4 regions of the Clostridium fungisolvens genome follow, and region 4 is predicted to be linked to each of the others. Evidence: predicted binding sites of a transcription regulator. Region 4 holds the regulator's gene; each other region holds the start of a gene.
What was found. The regulator Rex, encoded in region 4, represses fermentation and respiration genes when NADH is low (regulators of the CRP and FNR family bind a similar motif). The targets are predictions, from matches to a motif close to ATTGTTAANNNNTTAACAAT.
Positions count from the first base shown of each region.

Region 1: adhE (bifunctional acetaldehyde-CoA/alcohol dehydrogenase) is a predicted target of Rex. The motif match lies at 1,656-1,675, and genes of this name have one in related genera.
Region 2: gap (type I glyceraldehyde-3-phosphate dehydrogenase) is a predicted target of Rex. The motif match lies at 1,033-1,052, and genes of this name have one in related genera.
Region 3: hypB (hydrogenase nickel incorporation protein HypB) is a predicted target of Rex. The motif match lies at 1,198-1,217, and genes of this name have one in related genera.

Region 1 is NZ_BLZR01000001.1:1,463,207-1,466,426, reverse strand. Features, by position in the region: gene bsdtw1_RS05960 (sigma 54-interacting transcriptional regulator) at 1-1,416, opposite strand, end outside; gene adhE (bifunctional acetaldehyde-CoA/alcohol dehydrogenase) at 1,899-3,220, shown strand, end outside.
Region 2 is NZ_BLZR01000001.1:542,819-546,038, forward strand. Features, by position in the region: gene bsdtw1_RS02085 (sugar-binding transcriptional regulator) at 1-901, shown strand, start outside; gene gap (type I glyceraldehyde-3-phosphate dehydrogenase) at 1,292-2,308, shown strand; gene bsdtw1_RS02095 (phosphoglycerate kinase) at 2,418-3,220, shown strand, end outside.
Region 3 is NZ_BLZR01000001.1:2,101,524-2,104,743, forward strand. Features, by position in the region: gene bsdtw1_RS08900 (DUF5692 family protein) at 1-748, shown strand, start outside; gene hypB (hydrogenase nickel incorporation protein HypB) at 1,235-1,906, shown strand; gene bsdtw1_RS08910 (FAD-dependent oxidoreductase) at 1,942-3,220, shown strand, end outside.
Region 4 is NZ_BLZR01000001.1:4,121,128-4,124,347, reverse strand. Features, by position in the region: gene bsdtw1_RS18250 (manganese efflux pump MntP) at 1-24, shown strand, start outside; gene bsdtw1_RS18245 (ferritin) at 177-698, opposite strand; gene bsdtw1_RS18240 (redox-sensing transcriptional repressor Rex) at 1,172-1,807, shown strand; gene bsdtw1_RS18235 (short-chain-enoyl-CoA hydratase) at 2,060-2,842, shown strand; gene bsdtw1_RS18230 (acyl-CoA dehydrogenase) at 3,009-3,220, shown strand, end outside.

The DNA of each region.
Region 1 (3,220 bases), 2.7 Mb from region 4:
ATCTTTGTGATCCATAATCTTTCCAAGTTTATCTTCAACTTTTCTATGAAGAATATCATCAATTTCTTCAACCTTCAATCCTTGCTTCTCAAGTTTTTGGAACTCATTTTCTATATATTGATATATCTCATTTTCATTTACATATTCATTTATTTGATTCTTATAGTTCTCCATATTCTTTATGTCTATATACATGTCATCTGTGACTAAGTTCATTAATGTCTTATTAATAGCCCCTCCTTTTAGGAATGGACTTTTAATAAAGTTACTCAAATCCTCCATATCTATTAATACTTCATCAGTATTTTGTGACATATATTTTACATAGCTTTTTGCACATATTACTTGAATATCACTTTTTAATTGCCCGATGTTACCTTGACAGTTATATAGCATTAAACTCATTAACACATCTTTAGAAACTAAAAGGTTTTTATTTATTCTATTTGCCTCTCTTATTAAAAACATAATTATTATTTCTAGTCTCTCTGAAAGAGGTCTATCATTTAATTTAGGCAATTCAATCAGCATTGGAATTCTTCTTCTAAAGGTTAGTAGCAAGTTAGATTCTGGATTTTCTGTAGTAGCTCCTAGTATCAAAACGTTTACGTTTCTTTCGGTATTTGTTTCTCCAAGCCTTCTATATTTACCTTTATCTATAAGATAAAATAATATCTCTTGCCCTTCAGGCGGGAGTCTGTGTATTTCATCTAAAAATAATATGCCGCCATTGGCTTTATCAACTAGCCCCTCCCTATCCACATTAGCTCCAGTATAGGCTCCTTTTACTACACCAAATAATTGAGATATAAGTAAATTAGCATTCTCAGCATAATCTGCACAGTTAAATATCACTAAAGGTGCATCTTTAGGCTTTACCTTGCTATGTATGGCAAATTCATACATACATTCTGCAAGTTCACTTTTCCCTACCCCTGTGCCGCCATAAATAAGTGTGTGAAGTCCGTGAGGAGGGTATAGTATTGCAGCCTTAGCTAAATCAATCTTGTTTTTAAGACTTCCATTAACACCTATTAATTTATTGAAGCAACCATCTCTTCTATTAGTTTGTTTTTCAATAAACTCACCAGCATTTATTATCTCTTTTTCGTTTTGCACCAATTCTTCAACATGATCTTTCATAACTCTAGATATTATATTTCTAGAAATTTCATACCCTCTTTCAATCATTAATTCAGTTAATTTTCTCTCAGATACATTAGGATGTATTTTTAAAATTTCTTTTAAATCCTTCAATAAAATATCTTTTCTTCTATCCCTTGAATCTGGAATATTTTGTTTATTTCTTTCAGTAAGAATTTTTGCTCTTGGCATAGATAGCATTTCACTAAGTTCTTGATCAGTATATGGATTCTTTTTATCCTCAGTTTTAATGATCTCAATCAATTTATCCATAAATTACTCCTCCCAATATTTCTATATAAAGAATAGTAAATTTTATCACACCTCATCTCTAGTTTTGATTTTAAAAATATGTAATATAATTTTATCAACAAACCGGCACATTTAGTTATTATTTTAGTTCAATCTTGGTTTAATAAATTTGGAATAATAAGAAACTAATTATGCAATGAACAATTTATGCCATATTATAATTTAAGCAATAACTGTGCCAATACATTATAATCCAACATATAGTTAATTGTTTGACAATGTTTTTTCTGTAAACTCAACTTATTTCATCCACTTTTATTTTGAATTGGTGTTTTTTCTATTTTTTAATTATATTTTCAGTGATTATCACTAAATATTCCGATATCAATAAAATATTTTTCTTGAATTTTCTAAAAATTTTACTTGCCTTATAAAAAACTTTGTTATATTATTAACATAATAATTAAACTTTTAACAAACTTTTTTGAAAGAGGGGATCTATAATGAAGGTTGTAAACAATGAAGATCTATTAAAAAAACTCGACGAGGTAAGAAAAGCACAAAAAGTATTTGCCACTTACTCCCAAGAAAAAGTAGACGAGATATTTAGAAGTGCAGCTATCGCTGCAAACAATGCAAGAATTAAATTAGCCAAAATGGCTGTTAATGAAAGCGGAATGGGAATCCTTGAAGATAAAGTAATGAAAAATCATTTCGCCGCTGAATATATTTACAACAAATACAAAGACGAAAAGACTTGTGGCGTTATTGAGTACGATGAAGCTGCTGGTTTTAAAAGAATTGCCGCACCAATTGGAGTAATAGCTGCTGTCATCCCAACTACAAACCCTACTTCTACTGCAATTTTTAAAGCTTTAATTGCTTTAAAAACTAGAAATGGAATAATATTTTCTCCACATCCTAGAGCAAAAAATGCCAATATTGAAGCTGCACGAATTGTTTTAGATGCAGCTATTAAAGCTGGTGCTCCAGAAGGTATAATCGGCTGGATAGATGAACCTAGTATCGAACTTTCCCAAACCATAATGAGAGAAGCAGATATGATATTAGCTACTGGTGGTCCTGCTATGGTAAAGGCTGCTTATTCATCAGGAAAACCTGCTATAGGTGTTGGAGCCGGTAACACTCCTGCAATTATAGATGAAAGTGCTCATATAAAAATGGCAGTCAGTTCAATTCTTTTATCTAAATCCTTTGATAACGGTGTTATATGTGCTTCGGAACAATCTGTTTTAGTTCTTGATTCAATATATGATAAGGTAAAAACCGAATTTGAAGATCGCGGTGGTTACGTCTTAAAAACCTCAGAAGCTGAAAAGTTAAGAAAAATACTTTTAGTTAATGGCAATATAAATCCTAATATAGTGGGACAATCAGCTATAAAAATAGCTGAACTTGCAGATATCAAGGTTCCTGAGAATACAAGAGTTCTAGTTGCAGAAACAGAAATAGTGGATTTCTCTGAACCTTTTGCACACGAGAAGCTTTCACCTGTTCTTGCCTTATACAAAGTAAAAACTTTTGATGAAGCAGTTGAAAAAGCAGAATTCCTTATTGAACAAGGAGGCCTTGGACATACCTCAATACTATATATTGATACTTTAACACAGAAAGAAAAAGTTGATAGATTTACTACCGCTATGAAGACAGTAAGAACATTAATAAATGTACCAGCTACTCATGGAGCTATGGGAGATGTGTTTAACTTTAGATTAACTCCATCATTAACCTTAGGTTGTGGTCCTTGGGGTGGGAATTCTGTGTCAGACAATATAGGCCCTAAGCATCTGCTTAATATAAAGAA
Region 2 (3,220 bases), 3.6 Mb from region 4:
AAGAATAGTAAGAACAGAGATAAATTTTTTAAAGTCTCAAGGATTGATAGAAATAAATACTCCAGGTATGACAGTAACAAAAGATGGAGAAGAAATCTTGGAAAACTTAAAAGGTTTTATTCATGAAATAAAAGGATTGTCAGATGTAGAAGAGTTCATTAGAAAGTCTCTTGGAACAAAAAAAGTAATAGTAGTTCCTGGAGATATGGATATTGATAATTCAATAATAAAAGAACTAGGAAAAGCAGCTGCTAATTATGCTAAATCCATCATAAAGAGTGGAAACATAATAGCTATTACTGGAGGAAGTACAATAAAAGAAGTTATAGATAATTTTCCTAAGATGAGTAATATTCACAATGCAATGGTGGTTCCAGCTCGAGGCGGTATGGGGAAAAAAGTTGAAACTCAGGCAAATACACTTGCTGCTAGGCTGGCGGAAAAATTAAATGGAAGCTATAAGATGCTTCATGTTCCAGAGAATTTAAGTGAAGAAATATTAGAAACTATTATTCAAGAAAAAGAGATAAAGGACGTAATTGATACCATTCATAAAGCTGATGTACTGGTATATGGTATTGGTAGAGCGGACAAAATGGCACTAAAAAGAGGTTTATCACAGGAACAATTTGATAGACTAACAAGCTTAGGAGCTGTAGGTGAAGCTTTTGGATTTTATTTTGATAAACAGGCTAAGGTTATAAGTGTAAATCAAACCTTAGGGATAAATATAAATGATGTAAATAAAATATCTACTCATATTGCAGTGGCAGGTGGGAAGAATAAAGTAGAGGCCATCCTTGCTACCGAATTAAACAAAAGCAACGGTGTTCTGATTACAGACGAAGGTGCTGCAATGAAGATTATAGAATATTTAAGTGGAAGTAATAACCAGGAATAAAATAAAACTATTTAAAAAAACTATAGTAGTATATTTAGCTAGTTAAGGTGTTTGTGATATAGGGATATTTTTTAGCAATTTAGATTGTATGGAGTTACAATATTTGATTAATAGTGATAATAATTTAATATATGGTTTAATTTATAACAAATTTACCATTAAAATCGCAATCTTTCCTTAAATAAAGTAAAATTTACAGTTTTTTTTAAAAATACTATTTAAAAATTCCTTTAAATAATCTATAATAGACATGTGGGACGAAATAATATTCACTGGGAGCATTAATGACCAGCTTATTGTTTTGATCAAACTAGTAACTGTAAAAAAGTTATAAAGTATTTTTACAAATATTTTAAATAAAAAAATTATATCTTTTAGGAGGTACTTTCAATGGCAAATATTAAAGTAGCAATTAATGGGTTTGGACGTATTGGACGTCTTGCATTCAGACAAATGTTCGGTGCAGAAGGATATGATGTTGTTGCAATCAACGACTTAACAGATCCTAAGATGTTAGCACACTTATTAAAATATGACTCATCTCAAGGTAGATATGATGGAACAGTAGAAGTTAAAGAATCTTCTATAGTTGTAAATGGAAAAGAAATTCAAATATATGCAAAAGCTGATGCTGCAACACTTCCTTGGGGAGAAATCGGAGTAGACGTAGTACTTGAATGTACTGGTTTCTATGTATCAAAAGCTAAATCTCAAGCACACATCACTGCAGGTGCTAAGAAAGTTGTTATATCAGCTCCAGCTGGTAACGATCTTCCAACAGTTGTTTACAATGTAAACCATGATATATTAACTGCTGATGATCATATAATTTCAGCTGCATCATGTACAACTAACTGCTTAGCTCCAATGGCTAAAGCACTTAACGATTATGCAACAATTCAATCTGGTATAATGTCAACAATCCATGCTTACACTGGAGATCAAATGGTATTAGATGGACCACACAGAGGTGGAGACTTCAGACGTGCTAGAGCTGCTGCTGTAAACATAGTTCCTAACTCAACTGGTGCTGCTAAAGCTATAGGATTAGTTATTCCAGAATTAAACGGAAAATTAATCGGTTCTGCACAAAGAGTTCCAGTTCCAACTGGTTCAACTACAATATTAACTTCAGTTGTTAAAGGAAAAGACGTTACAGTTGAAGGAATCAATGCTGCTATGAAAGCTGCTTCAAACGAATCATTCGGATACACTGAAGAACAATTAGTTTCTTCTGATATCGTTGGAATGAGATTTGGTTCATTATTTGATGCAACTCAAACTATGGTTTCAAAAATCGGAGAAGATTTATACCAAGTTCAAACTGTTGCATGGTATGACAACGAAAACTCATACACTAGCCAAATGGTTAGAACTATAAAGCACTTCGCTAACTTCTTAAAGTAATTTTAAGTATTTAGTTAAAAGTATTTAAACATCAAAAATAGGTCTGGTTTTGTAGTTATGGCTATAAGGCCAGACCTTTTTAAATTATAAAATTAAGAGGTGAAAATCCATGAGTTTCAATAAGAAAACAATTGAAGATATCGAAGTTAAAGGTAAAAGAGTATTAGTAAGATGTGATTTTAACGTTCCACTAAAAGATGGCGTTATAACAGATGAAAACAGATTAGTTGGAGCACTTCCAACAATAAAATATTTAATAGAAAATGGTGCAAAGGTTATACTTTGCTCACATTTAGGAAAAGATGCTTCTAAGTCATTAGCTCCAGTTGCTACAAGATTAAGCGAAATGCTAGACAAAGAAGTTGTTTTTGCTGCTGATGAACAAGTAGTTGGCGAAAATGCTAAAAAAGCTGTAGCAGAAATGAAAGAAGGAGACGTTGTTCTTCTTGAAAACACTAGATTCAGAAAAGAAGAAAGCAAAAACGGAGAAGAATTATCAAAGGAATTAGCTAGCCTTTGTGATGTATATGTTAATGATGCTTTCGGAACTGCTCATAGAGCACACTCATCAACTGAAGGAGTTACTAAGTTTGTAGATACAGCTGTATGTGGATACTTAATTCAAAAAGAATTAAAGTTCTTAGGAGAAGCTGTAAACAATCCAGTTAGACCTTTCGTTGCTATATTAGGTGGAGCTAAGGTTTCAGATAAGATAGCTGTTATAAACAACCTATTAGATAAAGTTGATACTATAATAATAGGTGGAGGAATGGCTTACACATTCCTAAAAGCTCAAGGATATGAAATCGGAAGCTCACTAGTAGAAGCTGATAGATTAGATTATGCTTTAGAAATGGTTGAAAAAGCTAAGGCTAAGAATGTTAATTTCTTATTACCAGTAGACCACAGAGT
Region 3 (3,220 bases), 2.0 Mb from region 4:
AGGATGCATTGGATTTTGGTGTATCAGACATGTTAAATGGAAGAATAAATCTACAGGTAAGGAATGGAGATTATCAGATAAAAAGTGGGCATTATGTTTTCCTCCACTTATTCTTGCTATAAATATTTTGGAGGCAGTATCTCGTGATTTTCAAGTTGGTATTCAATATGCCGGAGGAGGAAGATTAGCTGATGAAGCTATGTATGTACTTGGTGGCTCCTGGAATTTCATGAATGGTGTAGCAGGTATTTTAAACATTATAACTATAACCGGTTGGCTTGGGATTTGCATAAAAAAACAGACTGATAAAGACGGAAGTAAAGATATGTTGTGGCCTGATATGCTATGGTTTTGGATAATAGCCTATGATTTGTGGAATTTTGCTTATACCTATAACTGTCTTCCAGGACATGCATGGTATTGTGGTTTTGCTTTGCTATTGGCTCCAACAATTTGTTCCTTTACTGTTGGAAAAGGAGCATGGCTACAACATCGTGCACAAACTTTAGCAATATGGTGTATGTTTGCACAGACCTTTCCGTATTTCATTGATAAAGGAGCATTCGCTGTTTCCTCATCTTATAATACAGTACCACTATTTGGATTTAGCTTTGCAGCGTTAGTTGCTAATATAGCAGTATTTGTTTACATGATTTATAAAGTAGTTAAGACCAAAAGAAATCCTTATCTTGGGGAGCTATATACAGATTTAAAAGAATACAAAGAAATTAAAGCACTTGCGGAATAGATATTGTACTCATAATTAGACAAACAGACCTTTTTGTCTATTGATATACTTTGAAAACATTTTATAATAGAATCATAAAGATAATTGGAATTATTTTACAGAAGATTACAACAATAAAATTCAAGTGACATTTGTTTAGCTTTTAAAATATAGCTTTAAAGAAAATTCCAAGAAAGAGAATTGAAATTGTATTAAAAGATACAAGGAAATGTATAGATAAACTACTTCATATTTAAATTTACCAAAATAAAAAATTCGTAGATTCATCGAAGTCTTTATTTTGAGTTCAAGATCTGAAGTAGTTTATCTGTTTAGTAGAATAGATACCCAAGTTTTGCTATACAAAACTTAGGTGATTATTCTGTTAAGTATTAATTGTATGTTAATTGGATTATATTTTGAACTGGTATATCTTAAAAGTCAATTTATTTTATTTTTAAAATAAAATTAAAGTTAAAAAATTAAGAAAATGAGAGGGTAAATAATATGGATGCATATAAGGTTCTTGAAATTAAGAAAAGTGTTTTCGAAAATAATGACCGAGAAGCAGATTTACTTAGAGAAGAACTAAAAAAAGATGAGACTTTTTTATTAAATTTAATGTCATCTCCTGGTTCAGGCAAAACAACCACTGTTTTAAGGACGATTGAGGCTTTGAAAGATCAAATGAAAATTGGTGTTCTAGAAGCGGATATCGATTCTGAGGTAGATGCAAATATAGTTGCCAAAACCGGTGCAAAGGTAATACAACTACACACTGGTGGTATGTGTCATCTTGATGCTGGTATGACTAAGCAAGGACTACTAGGACTTGGAACTGAAGATGTTGATCTTGTTATTCTAGAAAATGTGGGGAATTTGGTATGCCCAGCAGAATTTGATACTGGAGCATCAAAAAATGCAATGATTTTAAGTGTGCCAGAGGGAGATGATAAACCTCTTAAATATCCATTAATGTTCTCTATTGTTGATGTTTTACTTATTAACAAGATAGATGCAATGGCTAATTTTGATTTTGACTTCGAGGCTGTAAAGGAGCGAGTAAGGAAATTGAACCCTAATATTAAGGTTATTCCAATTTCCGCTAAAACAGGTGAAGGAATTAAAGAGTGGGTAGTCTGGCTAAGTACAGAAGTGAAAAATTGGCAGGCTAAATAGAACCTTAATAATATTTTATTTGGGAGGTAATTAATATGGTCAAGCAAAAAGTGCTTCAATTGGCAAATAAGATTGCTGCTGGTATTACTGGCGGGATAGTAAAAGTAAAACCAACAGATCCGGAGTATAGAATTCTTGAGCCAGTTACTACAGATGAAATGGCAGAAGTAGCACTGCACTTAGAGGTACGTAAACCTAAAAGCTTAAAAGAAATTGCAGCTCTTTGTGGCAAGCCTGAAGAATATGTAGAAAAAATTCTAGATAAAATGGCTGTTGATGGCTCAATTAAATTTGAACTTGAAAATGGTGCTAAAAAATACTTCCTTGAGCTTTTCGTTCCTGGAGTAATGGAATATATGGTTGCAAATAAGGAAAATGTTGAAAAATATCCAGTAATCGCTGAATGTTTTGAAGAATATACAAGAAGATTAAGTGGCTTGATGGCGGGAAACCTTCCTGTAGGAATGGGAGTAATGAGAGTTATTCCAATCGAAAGTGCAATTGAAGGAGATACAAGAAAAGCTTCTTATGAAGAGATAGCATATCTACTTAATACCCATGAAATTTTTTCTGTTGCTGATTGTGCCTGTCGTACATCTATGAGAGTTAAGGGAGAAGGCTGTGGACATACTGTTGAGGAAATGTGCATTCAGCTAGGACCAGCTGCAGATTACTATATTCGTACAGGAAGAGGTAGGAGTATTACAAGAGAAGAGGCTATTGCTATTTGTAAAAAAGCAGAAAAGGAAGGTTTAGTTCATCAGATACCTAATCTTTCTGGACCGGGAAAAGCACTTGCTATTTGTAATTGCTGTGGATGTTCTTGCTTTGGATTAAGAAATACAACCCTTTTTAGAAATCCTGATTTTTCTAGATCGAACTATATTGCACAAGTGGATACAGATAAATGTGTTGCTTGCGGAGAATGTGTAGAAAATTGCCAAGCTAATGCCTTAACACTGGGGCAAAATTTATGTACAAAGAAACCTGTTGTAGCACCTAAGGAAGTAGATACCCCATACGATACGAAATGGGGGAAGGAAAAATGGAATATAAATTATCGACACCGTAAAGTTGTTGCTGAGAGCGGAACAAGCCCATGTAAAACTGAATGTCCAGCTCACATAGCTATCCAAGGGTATATCAAGATGGCTTCTCAAGGAAGATATAGAGATGCTTTAGAACTTATAAAGAAAGAAAATCCACTTCCAGCAATTTGCGGACGTATATGCCCTAGAAAGTGTGAATCTGCTTGTACAAGAGCAGGAGTGGATGAACCACTGGCAGTAGACGAAATTAAAAAATTTGTTGCTG
Region 4 (3,220 bases):
CTTGAACATTTACATATATACTAAAAATATTTTATAGTATAAAAAAGATTGATAGGTTCTTAACAGAATTTAAGCAGTTATATTTTTAACATTATAATTAATGGACGTATTTGAAGTTATTAATCTATATATAATAGAAGCAGCTGAAGCTAAAGTTAGATCAGCTGCTTTTAGTTTTATTGAGCAGATGCACCTGTTGTAGGGGCAACATAAACTCTTTGAGCTAATTCGTCATCTAACATATAAAGAGCGGCAGGATTTGATTCTGCTCTTCTAAGTTTTTTAATTATCTTATTAAAATTATCTTCTTCTTCTACTTGTTCATCTATAAACCATTTTAATAGGGATATAGTAGAATGTTCTTTTTCTTCATTTGCTATATCTGCAAGATTATATATTCTTCTTGTAACTTCTTGCTCATGCTCATAGCCTTTTTCGAAAACATCAATCATATTTTCGAATTTTATTTGTGGTTTATGTATGGCCTCAAGGGTTACATCACCATTTTTTTGATAAACATAATCATAAAACTTCATAGCATGAAAAAGTTCTTCTTGAGCCTGAACTCTAAAGAAATTTGCAAAACCATCTAAATCCTCTGATTGAGCAAAGGCAGCCATTGCTAGATAAGTATAAGATGAATAAAACTCATAATTTATTTGTTCGTTTAAAGCCTCAATTAATCTTTCGCTTAACATTTTTTATCCTCCTTTTAAATATGTTTATATATTAGGTTATTTATATTAGTTGTTGTTATTATAAATTTATATGGTAAAACAATCAATATTTAACATGAAATATTGTCGGATAATAAATATCATTTGTTGAATAAATAATAATATTCAGATAAATTACTGGCATAAAGTATTAATAGAACTTTATATAAAAACAATTTCATATTAAAACAATTTTATGACTAAGATATAGATAAGTTTAAGTTAAATGTGGTAATATATATAAGGAATAGAGTAGTATAGTGGATTTTATTACTCTTCATCTATCTAAAATTTTTTAATTTGTGGGTAAATTAAAAGTAAAACAATAGGATTTATTGGCCTGACAGATGAACAAAGTTCAGAAAAACAGGTGTATAAAAAATATACGGCTAAGTTTTTTAGCGATCTTATAGAATTTAATAACTTATTTGTTAATTTAAGAAGAGGTGACATAAATGGAAAAAAAGAAAAATATATCTATGGCTGTCATAAAGAGACTACCAAAATATCATAGATATCTATTAGAATTATTAAAAAATGATGTTGATAGAATTTCATCTAAAGAATTAAGCGAGAAGATAGGATTTACAGCATCACAGATAAGACAAGATTTAAACTGCTTTGGTGATTTTGGTCAACAAGGCTATGGTTATAATGTAAGAGATTTATATAATCAAATAATTGCTATTCTTGGTCTTCAGAGAGATTATAATACTATAATTATAGGTGCTGGTAACATAGGTCAAGCGCTTGCAAACTACACTCAATTTGAAAAACTAGGATTCAATCTTCTTGGGATGTTTGATGCAAATCCAAGATTAACAGGCATTAGAATAAAAGACGTAGAGATAAAAGATATAGACGTTATCAAAGATTTTCTAAAAGAAAACCACGTTGATATAGCAATATTATGTGTTCCAGACAACAATGCTCAAAAGGTTTGTGATGAACTGGTGGAGAATGGAGTAAAGGGTATTTGGAACTTTGCACCTATAGATTTAGTAGCTCCTAAAGACGTTATTGTAGAAAATGTTCACTTAAGTGAAAGTTTACTAACACTGGCATATTTAATAAATGAATCCCAAAATTAAATAATAAATACAAATACTAGTTTAAAAATTGTTAAAAAAGACACAAAATATATTGCAAATATATTCTTAAACAAGTATAATCATAATTGAAGTTTACGAGCTTCAATTATTTTTTGATTTTGTTTGTTATAATATTAACAAACGTCGAAAAAATTTAACAAATTTAGTAAGCTTTTTATTGTAATATAAGATTATGCAAATAAAACTTATATGCTTTGTTAAGAATATAACTACTTTAAGGAGGCCAAAACAATGGAATTAAAAAATGTTATCCTTGAAAAAGAAGGAAATATTGCTATTGTGACAATAAACAGACCAAAGGCTTTAAACGCACTTAACTCAGAGACATTAAAGGACATAGACACAGTTGTATCAGAACTTGAAAAAGACAAAGAAGTTTATGCTGTTATATTAACAGGAGCTGGTGAAAAATCATTTGTAGCTGGTGCTGATATATCTGAAATGAAGGACTTAAATGAAGAGCAAGGTAGAGAATTCGGAGCTTTAGGAAATAAAGTTTTCAGAAGGTTAGAAGTGCTGGACAAACCAGTTATTGCAGCAATTTCAGGTTTTGCATTAGGCGGTGGCTGTGAATTAGCCATGGCATGTGATATAAGAATAGCTTCTGTAAAAGCAAAATTCGCTCAACCAGAGAGTGGACTTGGAATAACTCCAGGATTTGGTGGAACACAAAGACTTCCTAGAATAGTTGGACTTGGTAAAGCAAAAGAATTAATATATACTGGAGACATAATTAATGCAGAAGAAGCATTAAGAATAGGTTTAGTTAATAAAGTTGTAGCTCTAGAAGATTTAATGACTGAAGCTAAAGCTCTTGCTAATAAGATAGCTAAAAATGCTCCAATCGCAGTTAAGTTATGTAAAGATGCTATAGACAGAGGAATGCAAGTAAGCATTGATGAAGCTATAGTTATAGAAGCAGAAGATTTTGGTAAGTGTTTTGCTACTGAAGATCAAACTGAAGGTATGACTGCATTTGTTGAAAGAAGAGAAAAGAACTTCAAAAACCAATAATTAAATTTATGACTTTTTGAAAATTTCTTTAATTCATATTTAAATTTAAAAATATTAGTAAATACTAGACGGAGCAAGTAAAATTGCTCCGTGAAAAATGAACATATATAAAAGAGTAATTAATAGTTGCTCTATACTTAAATAAATAGCAGGAGGGAATAAATAAATGGATTTCCAATTAACAAGAGAACAAGAATTAGTAAGACAAATGGTTAGAGATTTTGCTCAAAATGAAGTTAAGCCAATAGCAGGTGAGATTGACGAGACTGAAGAATTCCCAATGGAAAATGCAAAGAAAATGGCTGCACTAGGTATGTTAGGAATTCCTTTCGATAAGAAATATGAAGGTGCTGGCGGAGATGTTTTATCATACATCCT